DNA from 4 places in the Streptomyces sp. GLSS-08 genome. Region 2 is predicted to be linked to each of the others. Evidence: riboswitches for the same ligand, from Rfam matches in the RefSeq annotation. Region 2 holds a riboswitch; each other region holds the start of a gene.
The links. Region 2 has a riboswitch for cyclic di-AMP ahead of AC0ZLC_RS15885 (M23 family metallopeptidase). Riboswitches for the same ligand answer to the same signal wherever they lie in the genome.

Region 1 (5,326 bases), on a different contig from region 2:
GGTAGTGGTCGATCGGGTCGCGCTCGTCACGGGGGCCGGCGGTCTCCAGGATCTGGCCGGTGACCAGGCGTTCGAACGCCTCGGCCTGGACCCGGACGGCCTCCGGGCCGAGGTCGGCCAGGATGTGGGAGGCGCGGGCGAAGAGGAAGTCGCCGGTGAGGACGGCGATCGAGTTGTCCCAGCGGGTGTTGGCGCTGGGCACCCCGCGGCGCACCTCCGCCTCGTCCATCACGTCGTCGTGGTACAGCGTCGCGAGGTGGGTGAGCTCGACGACCACGGCCGAAGGCACGATGCCCGGCGCGTAGGGGTCCCCGAACTGGGCGGCGAGCATCACGAGCAGCGGCCTGAACCGCTTTCCGCCGGCCCGCACGAGGTGCTGGGCGGCCTCCGTGATGAAGGGGACCTCGCTCTTGGTGGCTTCGAGCAAGCCCTCTTCGACAGCCGTCAATCCTGCCTGGACATCGGCTTCGAGAGCCTGGTCCCGCACGCTCAGCCCGAAAGGCCCGACGACGGTCACGAGAGGTTCTCCTGTCTGCTGACGATCACATGGCGAACTCGGTCGATCATTCGGTCGATGACACGGTTTGTCGATGTGTCGCTGCCATCACTCAAGTCAGCGTATCCGGTCACGTTTCGATCACCACGAGCGCCCACCGCCCCCGTCCACGACTTCCCTCCCCCAGCGGGCGCAGTCGTGCCCGGGCGATACGGCATCACGGGCGGTATGTTCTTGATCACCCGATACGTCCTGACCTGTACCGAACCCACCGGAAGGCTCTCGTGCCGCGACGCGCCGCCGCCACCCGGCACGCCACGCGGCCCGGGGCACTCCACTCCCCGAGGTCACCGCGATGAGCACGCACATCCGTACGTCGTTCCCCTACGAGACGGCGCACGAGGACGTCCTGATCCCGCTGCCGGACGGGACACGCCTGTACGCGCGCGTGTGGCGCCCGGTCACCGACGAGCCCGTCCCGGCGCTCCTCGAATACCTCCCGTACCGCCTGACGGACTGGACCGCGCCCCGCGACTGGCAGCGCCACCCCTGGTACGCGGGGCACGGCTACGCCTCGGTCCGGGTGGACGTGCGCGGGCACGGCAACTCGGAGGGCCTGCCGGCGGACGAGCACGCGCAGGTGGAGGCGGCCGACGGGGTCGAGGTCGTCCACTGGCTCGCGGCACAGCCGTGGTGCACCGGGCGGGTCGGCATGTTCGGCCTCTCCCGGGGCGGCTTCGACTCCCTCCGGGTCGCGGCCCTCGCGCCCGAACCGCTCGAGGCCGTGGTCGCGGTCTGCTCGACGGACGACCGCTACGACAACGACCGGCACTACCTGGGTGGTTCCGTCCTGGCCTGCGACCTGCACGGCCGGGCGGCGGCCATGCTCGCCTTCGCCTCCCGCCCGCCGGACCCGCGCTACGTCGGTCAGGTGATGTGGCGCGACATGTGGGTGAGACGGCTGGAGGCCGTGACCCCCTTCGTCCACACCTGGCTGGAGCACCAGACGCGGGACGCCTACTGGCGGCGCGGCAGCGTGCGCGAGGACTACGGGTCGGTCAGGGCCGCGGTGCTCGCGGTCGGCGGCTGGCACGACCCGTACCGGGACACCGTCCTGCGCCTGGTCGAGCACCTTCCGGCGGACCGCGTACGCGGGCTGATCGGCCCCTGGTCGCACCAGTACCCAGACCGGGGGCTGCCGCCAGGCCCGGCGATCGGCTTCCTCCAGGAGACGCTGCGCTGGTGGGACCACTGGCTGAAACCCGGCCCCGACGGGGGTGCCACCCCGGCCGGGGGCGCCACCGGTGTCCTGTCCGAACCGCTCCTGCGCGCGTACATCAGCGACTCGCACGTCCCGGCCACGGTGTACCCGGCCCTGCCCGGCCGTTGGGTCGGGGAGGACGCCTGGCCCTCGCCGTCGGTGACACCGGTGTCGTACGCGCTGCGGGGCGCGCCCGTGCCGGTGCGCTCGCCGCTGCACACCGGGCTGGACGCCGGCCGCTTCCTGCCCCTCGGCAATGACGCCGACCTGCCGCCGGACCAGCGGGACGAGGACGCGAAGTCGGCGTGCTTCGAGTTCGAGGTGCGGGAGGAGACCTGGGTGCTGGGGCGGCCGAGGGTCTGTCTGCGGCTGACCTCGCCGGTGCCGCGCGGGCAGGTGGTCGCGCGGCTCTGCGACGTGTTCCCGGACGGGGCGTCGACGCTCGTCACGCGCGGCGTGCTGAACCTCTCCGCCCGCGAGGGCTCGGACCGGGCGGTGGAGTGGCCGCCCGGCGCGACCCGGGACGTGATGTTCGAGCTGAGCGGCATCGGTCACGCCTTCCCGCCGGGGCACCGCATCCGGCTCGCGGTCTCCTCGGCGTACTGGCCCTGGGTCTGGCCCCAGCCGGGCTCGGACGCCGGCTTCACGCTGCACCCGGACGGCAGTTCGCTCGAACTGCCCGTACGCGCGCGGGAGTCGGACCCCTCGATCACCTTCGAGGAGCCTGAGGAGTCGGCGCCGCTGGGCGCGGTCGTCCCGGCGACTCTGGACGAACCCCGCCCGCAACGGCTGGTCGTGCGGGATGTCGCCGCGGGCACCTGGCGACTGGAGGTGGACCCGGGCCTCGGCGGCACCCGGGTGTACCCCGACGGCCTCGAGGTCACGGAGGACGCCCTGGAGACGTACACGACCGGCCAGCGGGATCCCCTGTCCGCCCGCACCCGCTCGGACTGGTCGATCCGGTTCCACCGGCCGGACACCTCCTGGGACGCGCGCGTGGAGACCCACTCCCAAATCACCTGTGAGGCAGATGAGTTCATCACCTCGGACGAGGTGATCTGCCGGGACGGGGACGAGGTCGTCTTCCACCGGACGTGGGAGAGGCGCATCCCGCGCACGGCGGGTTAGGACGACCCGTCTGACAGTTCCCGTCGCCGCCCGGCGGGACTCGGCCCGGCACGCAGCGTCTCCCTCGGCGGCCTGCCCGCCCCCTCCCGGCGGCCCACCCGCTCCCACTCGCGGCAGCCCGCCCGGCCGCCGGGCCGCCGGGCCGCCGGGCCGCCGCGCCACCGGGCCTCCCCACCTTCGAGCCGCCGCCGGTAATGCCCGAGTTGCCTGCCTTAAATCCCCTTTCATGGCGCTTGTTGGCGTGAAATGGGTCACGCGCAAATCGATCTTTTCGCCAGTCCGGCCGGACAAGTATCCCTTTGCTAAAGGCAAGTTGAGTTTCACGTTCCGGTCTAATCGGACCATTTCTCCCCTGGCCAGAGGTAGATCAAATGCCTTGGCAGGGGAAATCGGGCCTTGTTTCGGACATGTGCTCTCGCATACGTTCACGTCGATCCGAGCGGACCCGCCTAATCCTGCCGCCGCTCGGTGACCCCACCCACCCACGCACGGCAGGAGCGGGGGACCCAGGTAAGCCGCCGGTCCGGATCAACGGAACGGCTCGGGGTTAAGTCGCATGTCACCGTGCGGCCGGGCACCTCCCAGCCCGAACCCGACAGCTCACCTCGCAGGCATCGGAGAGGAAGAGTTTCGTCATGGCCGTTCGAGGCAAGCACCGTCGTCCCGGAAACAACGCCCTCACCCGCGGGCTCATCGCCGCCGGAACGGGCGGAGCCGCACTCGCGCTCCCCCTCGTGGGCGCCACCGTTGCGCAGGCAGCGCAGCCGACGCAGGCCGTCCGGTCCGTGCCGGCCGCGGTCCCGCAGGTCCAGCTCGTCACCTACAAGGTGGCCCTGGGCGACACCCTGGCCAAGATCGCGCGTGAGCACACCGAGAACAGCGACTGGAAGAAGCTGTACGAGGCCAACCGCGCGGTCATCGGCAGCGACCCGTCACTGATCCGCCCGGGCCTGAAGCTGACGGTCGGCACGAAGACCGTCAAGGGCGCCGCGACCGGAACCACCACGGCCGCCAAGTCCGCCGTCACCCCCGCGTCCGTGAAGACGTACGCGAACAACCTGGACGGCTGGATCAGGGAAGCCCTGGACATCATGTCCCAGAAGGGCATCCCGGGCAGCTACGACGGCATCCACCGCAACATCATGCGCGAGTCGTCGGGCAACCCGCAGGCCATCAACAACTGGGACTCCAACGCGGTGGCCGGCACCCCGTCCAAGGGTCTCCTCCAGGTCATCGACCCGACCTTCGCCGCGTACCACGTGGACGGCACCTCGATGGACCCGTACGACCCCGTCGCGAACATCACGGCGGCCTGCAACTACGCGGCCGACAAGTACGGTTCGATCGACAACGTCTTCGGCGCGTACTGATCACCGTGCGGGGCCCCGCGCACTGATCACTCGTGCGGGCCCCCGCGCACTGATTCCCGCGCGGGGCCCCGCCTACCGGGCCCCGTGCAGGACCGCGCCGGGTGCTCGCCGCCCGACGGCGTCCGCCGTTCCCCGGTCCCCAGGGCCGGGGAACAGCCGTTCCAGGACGACCGCGATGCCGTCCTCCTCGTTCGAGAGAGTGATCTCGTCCGCCACCGCCCTGAGTTCGGGATGGGCGTTGGCCATGGCGACACCATGGGCGGCCCAGTCGAACATGGGGATGTCGTTCGGCATGTCACCGAAGGCGATCGTGGCCGACGCCGACAGACCGAGGTGCCCGGCGGCGAGCGCGAGGCCCGTCGCCTTCGTCACGCCGCATGGCTGGAGTTCGACGGTGCCGGGTCCCGACATGGTGACGGTCGCCAGGGAACCGACCGTCGCCCTGGCCGCCGACGCCAACTCGTCGTCGGACAGGAAGGGATGACGGAGCAGCACCTTGCTGATCGGCTCCGCCCAGAGGTCGTCGCGCCGTAGCACCCGCACCGCGGGCAGCGTCGGGTGCGGCATGAGGTAGCCCGGTTCGATGAGCGTGAGCCCGTCCACCCCGTCCTGGTCCACGGCGGCGAAGACCTGCCCGACCTCGGCCTCGATCTTGCCGAGCGCGGTCTCGGCCAGCTCCCGGTCCAGGGTCACCGACCACAGCAGACGGCCGGCCCCGGCGTCGTACAGCTGCGCGCCCTGGCCGCACACCGCGAGCCCCCCGCCGCCGAGTTCGTCGAGCAGCGGGCGCACCCTCGGCGCCGGGCGTCCGGTCACCACGAGATGCCGGCCGCCCGCCTCGGCCACCCTCGCCAACGCGGCCCGCGACCGGTCGGAGAGCGTGTCGTCGCCGCGCAGCAGCGTTCCGTCCAGGTCAGTGGCGATGAGTGAATATGCAGTCGGAGCGGCCATGATCCGAAGAATACGGATCCCGCGCCCCAACGGCCCGGCGGGAACCGGACGACGTCCGGTATCCCGGCAGCAACGCCGGTCCCCCGCAAGGGATCACGCGCCGCGCATCACCGGGTCCGT
Region 2 (5,326 bases):
GCACACCAAGCTGTGGTGGGGTGCCGCCGCCGTCATGTCCCTGGGCGGCTGGAGAGGCCGTCGGGCCGCTGTCGCGGGACTGGCGAGCATGGCTGTGGCGGAGCTGGTGTCCAACGCCGTGCTCAAGCAGGTGTTCGAGCGGGAGCGGCCGCCGAAGGAATGGATCTCGCACGAGGACGTGCACGAGCGGCCCGACTCCTCCTCGTTCCCCTCCGGGCACACCGCCGCGGGCGTGGGGTTCACGGCGGCGGTGGCGGCGGTGTGGCCCCTGGCGGGCGCCGTGTGTGCGGTTCCGGCCGCGATGGTGGCCACCGAACGGGTGCACACCGGCGCCCACTATCCGTCCGACGTCGCGGCCGGAGCGTTGATCGGCCTTGCCGCTGCCGCTCTGGTGCGCAAGAGCCCCCGGCTGGCGCTGCGTCTGCTGCGGTGAGCCCCGGGGAGCACCGCTCTCCACCGTGGCCGCCTCGGTGCGGGTGGCCGTCCGAGCCCTCGGCGGGCCGCGTCTCCACGAGCGGTCCGCCGTCGCCGTCCGTTTGTCCCGGCGGCCGCCGGACGGCGTGCGTCAGATGTCCCTCAAGGTACCGTCTGGACCTTCTGTCCTGTTTAGCCGCATCAGTCCAACTGGTAGGGAATAAGGGCCTCCTGGCGGGGTGGCGCGTGAGCAGCGTCATACCGGTGACAATGCGTCGTGAACCCGGTTTCTCAAGTCTGCGGGATTACCGGGCGATTGCCGACCCGGAAAGATCACTCGTCGACGGACAGTGACCGGCAATCCGGACATGGATCAAGAAATGGGTGTGCACAGAAAACCCACAAGCTTGTCGACGCCCTCTCATGTCGCCTACGTTCACCCTCACTCCGGACGGACGCCCAATCCTGCCGCCGCCCGGAATCCCGCACACTCACCCGTCCACGGCAGGAGCGGGGGACCCACAGGTACGACGCCTGTTCCGGTCTCCGGACAGGCTAGGGGTTGAGCCGCGCGCAACGCGGCCGGGCATCTCCAGCTCGCACCCGACAGCTCACCTCGCAGGCGCCGGAGAGGAATGCACCATGCCCGCGAAGGGTAAGCACCGCCGTCCCAAGTCCCTGCGCCTGACCCGCTCGATCGCCGTCGTCGGCACCGGTGGCGCCGCACTCGCCCTGCCGCTGATGGGAGCCGCGGGCGCCCACGCCGCGACTCCCGCGGCCGCCGTCTCCGCCGCTCCGGAGAAGGCCGCCGCCGCGCCGGCCGCCGCCCAGAAGGCCGCGACGAAGACCTACGCGGTGAAGGCCGGCGACTCCCTCGCGAAGATCGCCGACACGCAGCACGTCACCGGCGGCTGGAAGAAGCTCTACCAGGACAACCGCGCGGTCATCGGGGGCGACCCGGCGCTGATCCACCCGGGTCTGGAGCTGACGCTCGGCGGCAAGGCCGCGTCCCCCGCCGCCCCGTCGTCCGGCAAGACCACCCAGACGACGAAGACGCAGGCCGCTCCGGCCGCGGCCACCAGCAGCTCCGGCTACACCATGCCGGTCGCGGGCGCCACCGTCGGCACCGCCTACAAGACCGCGGGCAGCATGTGGTCCAGCGGCTATCACACCGGCGTCGACTTCGTGGTCCCGACCGGCACCTCCCTCAAGGCCGTCGGACCTGGCACCGTCGTCTCGGCCGGCTGGGGCGGCGCGTACGGCAACCAGGTCGTCATCCGGCACGCCGACGGCCTGTACTCCCAGTACGCCCACCTGTCCTCGTTGTCGGTCTCGGCCGGGCAGACCGTGACCGGCGGCCAGCAGATAGGCCTGTCCGGTGCGACCGGCAACGTCACCGGACCGCACCTGCACTTCGAGATCCGCACCACCCCGGACTACGGCTCGGACGTGGACCCCGTCGCGTACCTGCGCGCACACGGCGTCTCCGTCGGCTGACGCCCGCCCACTCCACCGGAGGCCGGACCCCGATCCCCGGGGTCCGGCCTCCGGCGTGCACGGCGTCGGCGACGGGAAGTGCGGAGCCCGTGCTTCCGGGCGTTGAGGCTCGTCAACCGCCCCTGCGCACCGCCTTATTCCGAGGTTGACCAACACTTGACGAGTGGCTTATCTCACCGACCGTCAACCCCTTCCTACGGTCGCGTAGCTCACATCGGAGGGGAATCATGGGCCGATGTGGCAGACGATTCGAAGAGTGACAACAGATCAGTGATCGGGTCGTACGTGGCGGTGGGGGACAGCTTCACCGAAGGCGTCGGCGATCCCGGTCCGGACGGGGCCTTCGTCGGCTGGGCCGACCGGTTCGCGGTACTGCTCGCCGACCGGCGCCCCGAGGGCGACTTCGGCTACACCAACCTCGCCGTACGCGGCAAACTGCTCGACCAGATCGTCGAGGGCCAGCTTCGGCAGGCCAAGGAACTGGCACCGGACCTCGTCTCCTTCTGCGCCGGCGGCAACGACATTCTCCGGCCGGGAACCGACCCCGACGAGGTCGCCGAGCGCTTCGAGCGCGCGGTCGCCGACCTCGCCTCGGCCGTCGGTACCGTCATGGTGACCACCGGGTTCGACACCCGCACCATGCCCGTGCTCAGGCATCTGCGCGGCAAGATCGCCACGTACAACGGGCATGTGCGGGCCATCGCCGACCGTTACGGCTGCCCGGTGCTGGACCTGTGGTCGCTCAAGACCATCCAGGACCGGCGCGCCTGGGACGGCGACCGTCTCCACCTGTCGCCCGAGGGACACACCCGGGTCGCCCTGCGGGCCGGCCAGGTCCTCGGCCTCGAGGTCCCGGCGGACCCGGACCAGCCCTGGCCCCCGCTGCCTCCGCGCGGCACCTTCGAGGTGCGCCGCGACAACATCCAGTGGGCGCGCGAGTACCTGGTGCCGTGGATCGGCCGCCGACTGCGCGGCCAGTCCTCCGGGGACCATGTGGCGGCCAAGGGCAGCCTGTCACCGGACGACATCAAGCTGCGGATCGCACCGGCGGTGTGAGGGGCCGGGCACAGGACCCGGGTGCGCGGGCGGTGCGCCCGGTACGGCGGCTGAGTGGGCGGCTCAGCCGGGCGGTGACGTCAAGGCCTCGCGCTCCAGGCCCAGTTCGCGGGCGAGGGCCTCGTCCGCCCATGCCCGGGTGCGCGCCCGCGACACCGCGCCGGGGTAGGCCGTCATCTGCACGGCGAGACCGTCCAGCAGGGCAGTGAGCCGCAGGGCCGCGTCCATGGCGTCCGGGCAGCGGAACTCCCCCGCGGCCACGCCCTCCGCGATCACCTCGGCGAGCGCGGCCTTCCACTGCCGGTCGAGGTGCTGAGTGACCTCGCGCAGCCCCGGCTCGCGCAGGGCCACCGCCCAGCCCTCGATCCACAGCCGCCAGCCCTTGGCCTGGCCGGTCGGCGCGTACCAGCGGACGGCCGCCCGCAGCCGCCGCAGCGCCGACGTGCGCCGGCCCAGCAGCTTGCGGAGCCGGGCGAGGTCGTCCTCGGCGGCGAACGCGAACGCCTCGGCGACCAGTTTCTCCTTCGTCGAGAAGTGGTAGAGCACCAGCGCGTTGCTCACCCCGAGCGCCGCAGCCACGTCCGCGATGCGCACGGCCGCGACACCGCGCTCCTCGATCTGTCCGATGGCCGCCCGCAGCATCTCCTCGCGCCGCTGGACCACACTCAACCGCACTCTCGCCACGCGGCAACCCTAATCGGTCGCGCAGCACACTCCGGACGCCCGGCCCGGCCTCGCCGCGAACGCCTGGGCTGCTCCGACTCCGACTCCGACTCCGCCCCGGCCCTGCTCGGGCGTGGGCGGGTGCCTCCGTCGCCGGAGCCGGTCCGTCACCGGAGCCGGTCCGTCACCGGAGCCGGACCGGCACCGGCATCCGTATCGCGACCGTCCTCCGCAGGGGCCGCCGCCCGTCACCGGTACCAGCCGAACCGTTCCGCGATCACCGGCAGCCGGTCGGCGGCTACGGCGTGCGCCGCCGCCCGGGGAGTCGTGCCGTCGGCCTCCGCACGTGCCAGCACGCGGTCGATCAGGACGCGCATCGCGCGACGGAGGTACGCGAACGCCTCGTCCGCGTCGGGACCGATGTCACCGAACAGTGTCCACCACCACCAGGCGTTGGTACCGGAGTTGACCACCACGTCCGGCAGGACCGTGATCCCGCGTGCGGCGAGCAGGTCCTCCGCCCCTGGCAGGACGGGCATGTTGGCGGCCTCCACGATCCAACGGGCCGTGATCGCGGCCTGGTTGACGGTGTCGACCGCGTACGAGACAGCGGCCGGCACCAGGACCTCGGCGTCGGTGAACAACCAGGCGTCGCCCGGCAGTTCACGGTCCCGGGGACGCAGCGCGCCGCGGTCGACCGTCCCGTACGCGTCCCGCGCGGCCAGCAGCGTCTCCACATCGAGCCCCCGGGGGTTGGCGATCGTGCCCTTTACGTCGGCGACGGCCACCACGATGAGCCCCGCGCGGGTGAGGAACCGCGCCGTCGCCCCGCCCATCGTGCCGAACCCCTGCAAGGCGACCCGAGTTCCCGCGTACGGCACCCCCGCCCGGTCCAGCACGGCGAGGACGGACTCGGCGACACCGCAGCCGCCGGCCAGCTCGTCGAGCCCGATGCCGTCCACCTCGACCGCGAAGGCGTCCGCGAGGCGACGGCGGGCCGCCGCCTCGTCGTCGAGCAGCGGATACACCGCCTGGACGGAGGAGACGAGCCCCGCCTCGGCCGCCGCCCGGTCGACCAGGTCCTGGGTCAGGCCGAGATCCTCCCCGGTGGCCCAGACGGTCTCGACATAGGGGCGCATGGCGCGCAGATACCGCACGAGCACGCCGTACGCGTCCGGATGCCGGGGGTCGCAGTCGATGCCGCCCTTGGCGCCGCCCAGGGGGATGTAGTGGCCCTCGGGGTTGTAGTGCAGGGCCTCTTTGACGGTCATGCCGCGGGCGAGCCCCGCGACCTCGTCCACCGTGCAGCCCTCCCGCATCCGCAGTCCGCCGCTGGAGACGCCCCGTACCAGCCGGTCGACGACGAGGTGGCCCGTGCGCCCGGTGACGTGGTCGGTCCAGGTCAGCCGGATGAGCGGGGCGTCGGCGAGGGCGGTCATGCGGGCTCCAGGGACGGCGATCGGCGGCTGGCCCGCCGGGACGGCCGGCCGGGCCGCGCCCCCGGTTCGGGATCCGCAGGGATGATATCCGCGTGACGGCATCTACTGAACGACGGGTCAGTCCGGGCCCGGGTGGGCGGGCGGACCGGGTGCTCCGGAGGGCGCGGGCCCGGCAGGGCGGCCCGGTGCCGGAGGTTCCCGGACACCTTGTCGTCACCCGGCCGATCCGGGCCTGTCGGAGGGGCGGACCATAATGG
Region 3 (5,326 bases), on a different contig from region 2:
ACGTCGTTGCCGGAGACGTCCGCGCGGTTGCCGGACGAGACGAAGGTCGACGCGCCGGTCACGCCCGTGACGCCGCCGCCGCGCCGGTGCAGCCGGGACAGCAGCGCGATGCCGATGGCGCCGGACTGGGCGAACAGGCCGATCCGCCCGGCGCGGGGCATCTCGGGGGCGAGTGAGGCGTTGAGCCGCACCCCGGGCGAGGTGTTGATGATCCCGAAGGCGTTGGGCCCGATGATCCGCATGCCGTACGTGCGGGCCTGGCGGACCAGCTCGCGCTGGCGCTCGCGTCCCTCGGGCCCGCTCTCGGCGTATCCGGCGGAGACCACGACGAGTCCCTGCACGCCGTGCTCCCCGCACTCCGCGACGGCGTCGGGCACGTGCTCCGCGGGGACGGCGACGACCGCGAGGTCGACGGGCTCGGCGATCTCCCGGACGGAGCGGTGGGCCGGGACCCCCTCCAGCTCCTTCTCCTCGAACGCCCTGTTCACCGCATACAGGCGGCCGGTGAAGCCGGCCTCGCGGAGGTTGTCGAGGACGCTGCGGCCCACTCCGCCGGGCGAGCGGCCGGCGCCGATCACGGCCACCGAGCCGGGCGCGAGCAGCCGCTGCACGGACCGCGCCTCGGCCCGCTGCTCCCGCGCCCACTGGACGGCACGCGAGCGGTCCGTCGGCTCCAGTCCGAACTCGAGGCGGACGACCCCGTCCTCGAAGCTGCGCTTCTGCCGGTAGCCCGCGTCCGTGAACACCTTGATCATCTTGCTGTTGGCCGGCAGCACCTCGGCGGCGAAGCGGCGGATGCCGCGCTCCCGGGCCACCGCCGCGATGTGCTCCAGCAGGGCCGAGGCGACACCGCGTCCCTGGTGGGCGTCCTGCACGAGGAAGGCCACCTCGGCCTCGTCGGAGACGGGTGCGCCCCCTGTCGCGTCGGGCGCGGGGTGGGAGGAGGCGGGCAGGCCGTCGGGGGTGATGCGGTCGTACCGTACGGTGGCGATGAACTCGCCGCCGACCGTGGCCGCGAGTCCCACCCGGTCCACGAAGTCGTGGTGCGTGAAGCGGCGGACGTCCTTGGCGGACAGCCGCGGGTAGGGCGCGAAGAAGCGGTAGTACTTCGACTCGTCCGAAACCTGCTCGTAGAAGCTGACCAGGCGCTCGGCATCGTCGACGGTGATGGGGCGGATGCGCGCCGTGCCGCCGTCGCGCAGCACCACGTCGGCTTCCCAGTGGGCGGGGTACTCGTGCCGGTCCGACGAGGTCTGCATGGGCCCCAGCGTACGGCTCGCGTCCGACGACGTCGCGAGGCAGGCTTGGGGGTCCGCCACCCCCTCCGGGGGCGTGCCAGGTGACACCTTCGGGGCCCATCCTGGAGGCTCCCGCCGGGGTGCGGCCCGCGGTCCGCCCGGGCACGCTTCACCGTATGGGACACTGGTCTAGACAACCCTGGAACACCGGAAGGGCAGCATCACATGGCTGAGCGCCGCGTCAACGTCGGCTGGGCCGAGGGCCTCCACGCCCGCCCCGCCTCCATCTTCGTCCGGGCGGCCACGGCCTCCGGCGTCCCCGTGACGATCGCCAAGGCGGACGGCAACCCCGTCAACGCCGCGTCGATGCTCGCGGTCCTCGGCCTCGGCGCCCAGGGCGGCGAGGAGATCGTCCTCGCCTCCGACGCGGAGGGCGCGGACGCGGCCCTCGACCGCCTGGCCAAGCTGGTCTCCGAGGGTCTCGACGAGCTTCCCGAGACCGTCTGACCCCTCGGACACCCTCTCGTGCGGCGAAGCCGCGTCGGCCCGACCGGTCGACGCGGCTTCGCCGTTCCCGCGCCTTTCCGGATCCCACCGCTCGTCACCGGCCGACGGCCGGTCGATATCAGCACGCCGTCCGGACAATGCGACGGGCACCTGAAAAGGCGCGCCGGGAATTCCCGGCGCGTGAAAAGAGGGCAGCGGGAAACAGCCACCTGCCGAATATGCCTCTTTGTATACGGTGCTTTTGTTAATGCCGCGGGCCCGAGATGTTTACGGGAGGTTGCGAAGTCCTCACGCGGTCCGCGGGCCGGGCGCGCCGCGCGGAGCGGAAGCAGTGCGCGGAGGCGGCGCGCTCGGCGTGCAGCGCGGTGATCGCGCGCGCCCGCTCACCGTCCCCGCGCGCGACGGCGTCCACGATGCCGCCGTGCTCCGCCCAGGCCTGAGCGGCGTCGGCCGGCGCCTCCACCGCGTACATCCAGGCGATCTTGTGACGCAGCTGGGCGAGCGTCGAGGTCAGCGCGGGGCTCCCGGACGCCTGGGCGAGCGTCTCGTGGAACCAGCCCCCCAGGGACCGCAGATCCTCGTTGTGGCCTCTCCTGGCCCGCTCCTGCCCGAGCCTGACCAGGCCCCGCAGAACCTTGAGGTGGGCCTCGGTGCGGCGCTGGGCGGCCCGCGCCGCGCCCAGGGGTTCCAGCAGCAGCCGCATCTCCAGGAGGTCCGCGGCCTCCTGTTCGGTGGGCTCCGCCACGCACGCGCCCGCGTGCCGCCGGATGACGACGAACCCCTCGGCCTCCAGCGTGCGCAGCGCCTCGCGCACGGGGACGCGCGAGACGCCGTAGCGGCGGGCGAGCAGTTCCTCGGTGAGCCGGCTGCCGCGCTCGTAGACACCCGCGACGATGTCGTCACGGATCGCCGTGCATACCGAGTGCGCCGGAATGCGCATGAGCGGACCTCCGCTTAATCCTCGCGAAACGCCGTCGATTGACGCTTGTTCAGCGACTCTATTGCAGCGGGACGGAATTTCCGATGGCGGACCGGAATCCATATGTATTTTTTGGACGGCCGCGCGTCCTAAACGCCGAAGGCCCCGGCTCGTCGAGCCGGGGCCTTCACAAGTCGCGGGGGGGTCAGAGGCTGACGCCGTGCGAGCGGAGGTAGGAGACGGGGTCGATGTCCGAGCCGTACTCGGCCGTCGTACGGGCCTCGAAGTGGAGATGGGGCCCCGTGGAGTTGCCGGTCGACCCGGAGAGGGCTATCGGCTGGCCCGGGGTGACGGTCTGCCCCTCGGAGACGTTGACGGACGACAGGTGGCCGTACATGGTGTACGTCCCGTCGTGCATCTTGATGACGACCTGGTTGCCGTAGGCGCCGGCCCAGCCGGTCGTGACGACGGTGCCCGCGCCGACGGCCTGGACGACGGTGCCCGACGCGGCGTGGAAGTCGACGCCGGTGTGGCTGCCGGAGGACCAGAGGCTGCCGCCGGTCTTGTAGCCGGTGGAGACGTAGGAGCCGGCGACCGGCGCGACGAAGGTGTTGAGGAGCTTGCGCTCGGCGGCGCGGGCGGCACGGGCCCTGACCTCGCGCTCCTTCTTGGCCTCGGCCATGATCCGCCGCTTCGCGGCCTCCTCGGCCTTCTTCAGCGCCGCGGCCTCGTCGGCGGCGTGCTGCTGGGCGGCGGCCTGCGCGTCGACCTGCTCGGCGACCGTGTCGCCGATGGTGACGGCCTGGGTCAGCCCGGTCTGCTGGACGGAGGCGGCGTCCGCGGCGAACGCGGGGGCGGCCAGGGTTCCGATGACACCGGTGGTGGTGAGAGCCGCCACGCTTGCCGCACTCTTGGTGGTGCGCGTGATCCGGCTGGGACGACGATGCTTCCCGGTGGCACGGGTGAACGCCATGAAGGGGCTGGTCCTTTCCTTCCCTCTCGCCTACCGGGTTAGCTGACGGGTTCGGAGCAGGAAGGTCTCCTACGGGCTTCCTTGGGGAAGGACGCCCGATTCACCCCAGGGACTGCGATGGGTCCCCGGCTCCCCTGGCTCGCGCCGTACGGGGACTCGGCGATGACTGTCCGGTGCCGCGGACGCGGCGCACTGCCTGACGAACAGTCGGACTGACGCTAAGGGGGCGTCTTTCAATCGACAAACGGATCACGGCTTTTGTAGTGCACGCCACAGGGCAGAAGGGCAACGCCCCGGCAATACGGACATAACGCGGACGAAGCCGGGTAAGCGCGCGCGGAACCCCGAATGGACGGCGGGTAAACGCGGGGACCCTGGTGACTCATCAGTCACCAGGGTCCCGTCGTCCGCGGGGCTCTACTCGGCCCGTACGACGCTCACTTCACCGATGCCGAGGGCCTCGACGGGCTCCTCGATCTGCGCGGCGTCGCCCACCAGGACCGTCACCAGGCGGTCGACCGGGAAGGCGTTCACGACGGCCGCGGTGGCCTCCACAGTGCCTGTGGCGGCGAGCTGCTGATAGAGCGTCGCCTGGTAGTCGTCCGGCAGGTGCTGCTCGACCTGGTCGGCGAGCGTGCTCGCGACCGCCGCCGCCGTCTCGAACTTGAGCGGTGCGACGCCCACCAGGTTCTGCACGGCCACGTCGCGTTCGGGGTCCGTCAGACCGTCCGCGGCGAGCGTGCGCAGCACCTTCCACAGGTCGTCGAGAGCCGGACCGGTGTTGGGCGTGTCCACGGATCCGCTGATGGCGAGCATCGCGGCACCCGAGCCGTCCGGAGCCGAGCGCAGCACCTGGCCGAACGCCCGCACTCCGTAGGTGTAGCCCTTCTCCTCGCGCAGGACGCGGTCCAGGCGGGAGGTGAGGGTGCCGCCGAGGCAGTACGTGCCCAGCACCTGGGCGGGCCACACCCGGTCGTGCCGGTCGGCTCCGACGCGGCCGATGAGCAACTGCGTCTGTACGGCGCCGGGGCGGTCGACGATGATCACGCGGCCCAGGTCGTCGGCGGTGACTGGCGGCACCGGACGCGGCTCGGCCGAGGAGCCGGTCCAGGCGCCGAGCGTGTCGGCGAGCAGCGCGTCGAGGTCGACGTCGGTGAGGTCGCCGACGACCACGGCGGTGCCGGTGGCGGGACGCACGTGCTTCTCGTAGAAGGCGCGCACGGCCGCGGAGTCGATCTTCTGGACCGTCGCCTCGGTGCCCTGGCGCGGACGCGACATGCGCGAGCCGGCCGGGAACAGCTCCTTGGAGAGCTCCTTGGCCGCGCGGCGGGCCGGATTGGCGGTCTCGTGCGGGATCTCGTCGAGCCGGTTGCGTACCAGCCGTTCGATCTCGCTGTCCGTGAAGGCCGGTGCCCGCAGGGCGTCGGCGAGCAGGCCGAGCCCCTTCTCGAGCCGGGAGACCGGGACCTCCAGCGAGAGGCGCACGCCCGGGTGGTCGGCGTGCGAGTCGAGGGTGGCGCCGCAGCGCTCGAGCTCGGCTGCGAACTCCTCTGCGGAGTGCTTGTCGGTTCCCTCGGAGAAGGCACGGGCCATGATCGTGGCGACGCCGTCGAGACCGGCGGGCTCGGCCTCCAGGGGAGCGTCGACGAGCACCTCCACGGCGACGACCTGCTGGCCGGGGCGGTGGCA
Region 4 (5,326 bases), on a different contig from region 2:
CACGCGGTCGCTCAGGTGACTCAGGTGACTCAGGTGGGCAGGGGGGCGGGGCCAGGCCGGTCGGGGGAGGCCGGTGCGGGGAGACGCCGGGGCGCCCGATTAGGCTCCGGCCCCATGGACGTACTCATCCATTTCTTCGTCGGCCTGCACATCATCGGGATCGCCGCGCTGCTCGGCGGCTTCCTCACCCAGCTGAAGGCGATGGGCCGGGGCACCGCCCGGTTCGTCCCAGCGATGCTGCACGGCGCGCTCACCATGCTGGTCACCGGTGTCGTACTGGTCGGCCTCAACCAGGCCGACGACAACCCGCTCGACAACATCAAGCTCGGCGTGAAGCTGGCCCTGCTGATCGTGATCCTCGGTCTCGTCTACGTGAAGCGCGACGAGGAGAAGGTCGAGAAGGGCGCCTTCGCCGCGGTCGGCCTGTTGACCACGGCGAACATCTTCATCGCGGTGCTCTGGACCTGAAGGTCCTGAGCCTTCTCGGACCACCGTCGGCCGGTGTCCGGCGTGACCCGGGGGATCACGCCGGACACCGCGTCACGCCTGACGCGGTCCCGCCCTCACGCCGGGCGTACCACGCTGTGGATCGACGACTCGCCGCCGTGGTGGAGCGGCTCCTCGCGGACGTAGGCGCCCGGCCTCCAGGCGTGGATCATCATCCCGTGGCCGGCGTAGAGCCCGACGTGGCCGCTGTCGTCGTCGAAGAACACCAGGTCACCGGGGGCGATCTCGGAGGGCGGGACGCTGGTGCCCGCGCCGGCCTGGTCCCGGGTGGTGCGGGGCAGAAAGACACCGGCGGCCATCCACGCGGCCCGCGTGAGACCCGAGCCGTCGTACGAGTCCGGGCCCATGGCGCCCCAGACGTACGGCTTGCCGATCTGCGCCCGGGCGTAGGCGAGCACCTTCCCGGCCGTGGTGGCGTAGGACGGACCGTCCGTGGTGAGTACCGTGCCGGCCGTGGTGGCGTAGGACGGACCGTCCGTGGTGAGTACCGTGCCGGCCGTGGTGGCGTAGGACGGGTCGTCCGTGGTGAGTACCGTGCCGGCCGTGGTGGCGTAGGACGGACCGTCCGTGGCGAGCACCGTACCGGGCGTAGGGGCGTACGAGGGGGCGTCCGCCGTGCTGCCCGGGCCGTCGGCCGGGGAGTCCGGGTCCTGCCGGGCGGGCGCCTCCGGGCGAGGCTTCTCCTGGGCGGTCTGCTGCTGGGCCGGCTCCTCGGTCCTGCGCTCCGCGGCTTCCCGCTGCCGCTCCTCGACCGCCGTGAGCCGCGCTTTCTCCGCCGCGGTGAGCTGCGCGAGCAGTCCGCGGGCGTCGGCGAGTTTCCGCTGCACCTGCGCCTTGGCCGACTTCAGCGTCCGCTGCGGCACGGCCGGTTTCTCCGGCCCCCCGGCGGCCTCGGACCCCTTGCGCACCGTCGCCGCCTGCTCGGCGGTGTGGCCGGCCGGCAGGACGGGGGCGGTGTCGGAGACGGCGGCCCCGGTGCGGGACAGGGTGACGGCGTACGGAACCGGTTCCGCGCGCGCGGTGGGGGGCCTCTCGGTGCGGCCGGCCACGTCGTCGCGGGGGGTGTCGTCCCGCGTGCGCTGCTTGGGGCTCTTCTCCCTGGCCGTGTTGTACCGCTGGGTGGCCGTCCCGGCCTGGTGATAGAGGTCGTCCACCTTCTTCTGGACTTCCTCGCGACTGGGCTTCGAATCGGCCGAGGGTGCGGCGTTCGCGGTCTGCGAGAGCAGGGCCACGGAGGTGAGGGCCGCCGTGGCGAGACCCGGGACCCGTGCGCCCGCTACGCGCGTCACTGCGGGACGCGTTGTGCGTTGCGACGCCAAGAGAGGCGACTCCTTCCATGATCCGCCTACCGGGTTAGCTGTCGGGTTCGGGCGGGTGGTTCGGAAGGGTTGCCCTACGGTCCTCGCCCGGACGGGCGGTCGGACCGATTCACCCCGAAGATCGGTGGGTCCCCGGTTCCGGCCGCCGCGTGGGCGCGCCGGATTCGGCGGAGGCCGCGCGGCCCGGCGTCGTTCGCCGGTTGGGTCGGGCGGCCTGACCGGCACGTTAGCCAACTCGTGTGGCTTCTGTGAAGGTTGATGGCCGATATGCCCGATACGTTTTTGTGACCTTCTTTTCGGGGGTCGCTTCGCACCTCCGGCCGACTCGGTGTCCGGACGGTCTCCGCGGTCCGCGTGACGTGGCGTGCGTCTCGTCCGTGCCGGTCACCCGAGGTGACGGTGCGGATCCGGAGGGCGAGGCGGGGTCGGGCGGCGGGCTCCAGGCAGGGGGAACGTGTCCGGCGGGCGGCCTCCCGCGTGGTGCCGGAGGCCGCCCGTCCGCTTCTGGGAGACCCGTGGAGTCCCGACGTGGCCACGGGCTGTCAGTGGGGCGGCCTAGACTCGGAAGGCGATGAGCAGCCTCTTTGACGACAGCTTCCTGGCGGACCTCAAGCCCTCCGGGGCCCACGGGGAAGAGCCCCCGCCGCCGCCCGAGGACGGGACGCCGGAGCAGCTTCCGGACGACCTGTTCGGCGGCCGTTTCGACGTGCCCCCGAGCCGGGACGCGTACTACCGCGACGGTGCGGCACGCCCCGCCGTGGACCCGGCGACGCTGCTGGACGGGCTGAACGAGAACCAGCGCGCGGCCGTGGCGCACGCCGGTTCCCCGCTGCTCATCGTGGCCGGCGCCGGGTCGGGCAAGACCCGCGTGCTCACGCACCGCATCGCGTATCTGCTGGGCGAGCGGCACGTGCACCCCGGCCAGATCCTCGCGATCACCTTCACGAACAAGGCCGCGGGCGAGATGAAGGAGCGCGTCGAGCAGCTCGTCGGCCCGCGCGCGAACGCGATGTGGGTGATGACCTTCCACAGCGCGTGCGTCCGCATCCTGCGCCGCGAGTCGAAGCGGCTCGGCTTCACGTCCTCGTTCTCGATCTACGACGCCGCGGACTCCAAGCGCCTCATGGCCCTGGTCTGCCGCGACCTGGACCTCGACCCGAAGCGCTACCCGCCCAAGTCGTTCAGCGCCAAGGTCTCGAACCTGAAGAACGAGCTGATCGACGAGGAGGACTTCGCCGCCCAGGCCGCCGGGGCCTCCCGGACGGAGTCGGGAGGAGGTTTCGAGGAGACCCTCGCTCAGGCCTACGCGCTCTACCAGTCGCGGCTGCGCGAGGCCAACGCGCTCGACTTCGACGACCTGATCATGACGACGGTCAATCTGCTGCGCGCCTTCCCGGACGTGGCCGAGCACTACCGCCGCCGCTTCCGCCATGTCCTCGTCGACGAGTACCAGGACACCAACCACGCGCAGTACGCCCTCGTCCGCGAGCTCGTCGGCACCGCCGAGCACCCCGTGGACGTGCCGCCGGGCGAGGACGACCTGCCGCCCGCCGAGCTGTGCGTCGTGGGTGACGCCGACCAGTCGATCTACGCCTTCCGCGGCGCGACGATCCGCAACATCCTCCAGTTCGAGGAGGACTACCCGGACGCGACGACGATCCTGCTGGAGCAGAACTACCGCTCCACCCAGACGATCCTGAGCGCCGCGAACGCGGTCATCGAGCGGAACGAGTCCCGCCGCCCCAAGAACCTGTGGACCAACGCGGGCGCGGGCGCGCGGATCACCGGCTACGTCGCCGACACCGAGCACGACGAGGCCCAGTTCGTCGCCGACGAGATAGACCGCCTCACGGACGCGGGCGAGGCCAAGGCGGGGGACATGGCCGTCTTCTACCGGACGAACGCCCAGTCCCGTGTGTTCGAAGAGGTCTTCATCCGCGTCGGCCTGCCGTACAAGGTCGTCGGCGGCGTCCGGTTCTACGAGCGCAAGGAGGTCCGCGACGTCCTCGCGTACCTGCGCGTGCTGTCGAACCCGGAGGACTCGGTCCCGCTGCGCCGCATCATGAACGTGCCCAAGCGCGGCATCGGAGACCGGGCGGAAGCCATGATCGACGCCCTCGCCCAGCGGGAGAAGATCAGCTTCCCGCAGGCACTGCGCCGTGTCGACGAGGCGTACGGCATGGCGGCCCGCTCGACGAACGCCGTCAAGCGGTTCAACACGCTGATGGAGGACCTGCGGACGGTCGTCGAGTCCGGCGCCGGCCCGGCGACGGTCCTGGAGGCCGTCCTCGAACGCACCGGTTATCTCGCCGAGTTGCAGGCCTCGACGGACCCGCAGGACGAGACCCGGATCGAGAACCTCCAGGAACTCGCCGCCGTGGCACTGGAATTCGAGCAGGAGGCCGGAGAGGGCGAGACCGCCGGCACCCTCGCCGAGTTCCTGGAGCGTGTCGCCCTCGTCGCCGACTCCGACCAGATCCCCGACGAGGAGGACGGCAACGGCGTCATCACCCTGATGACCCTGCACACCGCCAAGGGCCTTGAGTTCCCGGTCGTCTTCCTCACCGGCATGGAGGACGGCGTCTTCCCGCACATGCGCGCGCTCGGCCAGACCAAGGAACTGGAGGAGGAGCGGCGCCTCGCGTACGTCGGCATCACGCGCGCGCGGGAGCGGCTGTACCTGACACGTTCCTCCATGCGCAGTGCCTGGGGTCAGCCTTCGTACAACCCGCCGTCCCGCTTCCTGGAGGAGATCCCGGACGCGCATCTGGACTGGAAGCGCACGGGAGGCATGGGCCCGGTGGCCGCGGGCCCCGTCTCGGGTGTGGCGGCCTCGCTCTCCTCGTCGCGCTCGCGGTCCGCCGCCTCCGGCGCGTCCGGCTTCGCGACGCGCCGCGGCGTCGCCGAGAAGCCGGTGGTCTCCCTGGCCGTCGGCGACCGGGTCACCCACGACCAGTTCGGCCTGGGCACGGTCGTCGGAGTGAAGGGCACCGGCGCCAACGCCGAGGCCACGGTCGACTTCGGCGAACCGAAGCCGAAGCGGCTGCTGTTGCGCTACGCGCCTGTCGAGAAGCTGTAGGGAAACCCGGCGCGCCCGGCGTCCACGGGCCCGGCCCGGGCATCACCGCCCGGGCCCGCCGGACGGGGCGCCCGCGCCGGCCGGCACGGGATCGGTGCGGCGCAGAGGGGTGCCCGAAGGGTGCACTCAGCGGACGCGGGACGGTGGGGCTGGGGGGACGCGGAGCGGGTGGGACTCAGGTGGGGTCGATGTCGTGGCTGCGCAGCCACGACAGCGGGTCGATCGCCGAGCCGCCCGCCGGACGGACCTCGAAGTGCAGGTGCGGGCCGGTCGAGTTGCCGGAGTTCCCGGAGAACGCGATCGGGTCACCCGCCTTCACGACGGTCCCCGACGGGACCTTGTACGTGGAGAGGTGGCAGTACCAGGTCTCCGTACCGTCCTTGGCGGTCACGATCGCCATGTTCCCGTACGCGCTGTTCCA

Region 1: it holds a riboswitch for cyclic di-AMP, as region 2 does, so the genes downstream of both, AC0ZLC_RS21165 (LysM peptidoglycan-binding domain-containing protein) here and AC0ZLC_RS15885 (M23 family metallopeptidase) in region 2, are expected to answer to the same signal.
Region 3: it holds a riboswitch for cyclic di-AMP, as region 2 does, so the genes downstream of both, AC0ZLC_RS02265 (M23 family metallopeptidase) here and AC0ZLC_RS15885 (M23 family metallopeptidase) in region 2, are expected to answer to the same signal.
Region 4: it holds a riboswitch for cyclic di-AMP, as region 2 does, so the genes downstream of both, AC0ZLC_RS26790 (C40 family peptidase) here and AC0ZLC_RS15885 (M23 family metallopeptidase) in region 2, are expected to answer to the same signal.

The regions. Positions count from the first base shown of each region.
Region 1 is NZ_JBWJAQ010000011.1:162,987-168,312, forward strand. Features, by position in the region: gene AC0ZLC_RS21155 (polyprenyl synthetase family protein) at 1-517, opposite strand, end outside; gene AC0ZLC_RS21160 (CocE/NonD family hydrolase) at 852-2,885, shown strand; cyclic di-AMP (ydaO/yuaA leader) riboswitch at 3,355-3,514, shown strand; gene AC0ZLC_RS21165 (LysM peptidoglycan-binding domain-containing protein) at 3,521-4,255, shown strand; gene AC0ZLC_RS21170 (HAD family hydrolase) at 4,328-5,206, opposite strand.
Region 2 is NZ_JBWJAQ010000008.1:6,299-11,624, forward strand. Features, by position in the region: gene AC0ZLC_RS15880 (phosphatase PAP2 family protein) at 1-433, shown strand, start outside; cyclic di-AMP (ydaO/yuaA leader) riboswitch at 897-1,054, shown strand; gene AC0ZLC_RS15885 (M23 family metallopeptidase) at 1,057-1,911, shown strand; gene AC0ZLC_RS15890 (SGNH/GDSL hydrolase family protein) at 2,182-2,967, shown strand; gene AC0ZLC_RS15895 (TetR/AcrR family transcriptional regulator) at 3,031-3,651, opposite strand; gene AC0ZLC_RS15900 (Glu/Leu/Phe/Val dehydrogenase dimerization domain-containing protein) at 3,879-5,069, opposite strand.
Region 3 is NZ_JBWJAQ010000001.1:560,510-565,835, forward strand. Features, by position in the region: gene AC0ZLC_RS02250 (bifunctional acetate--CoA ligase family protein/GNAT family N-acetyltransferase) at 1-1,259, opposite strand, end outside; gene AC0ZLC_RS02255 (HPr family phosphocarrier protein) at 1,464-1,745, shown strand; gene AC0ZLC_RS02260 (GntR family transcriptional regulator) at 1,990-2,685, opposite strand; gene AC0ZLC_RS02265 (M23 family metallopeptidase) at 2,870-3,637, opposite strand; cyclic di-AMP (ydaO/yuaA leader) riboswitch at 3,650-3,809, opposite strand; gene AC0ZLC_RS02270 (M16 family metallopeptidase) at 4,055-5,326, opposite strand, start outside.
Region 4 is NZ_JBWJAQ010000017.1:124,438-129,763, reverse strand. Features, by position in the region: gene AC0ZLC_RS26795 (hypothetical protein) at 115-468, shown strand; gene AC0ZLC_RS26790 (C40 family peptidase) at 564-1,796, opposite strand; cyclic di-AMP (ydaO/yuaA leader) riboswitch at 1,835-2,006, opposite strand; gene pcrA (DNA helicase PcrA) at 2,398-4,905, shown strand; gene AC0ZLC_RS26780 (M23 family metallopeptidase) at 5,081-5,326, opposite strand, start outside.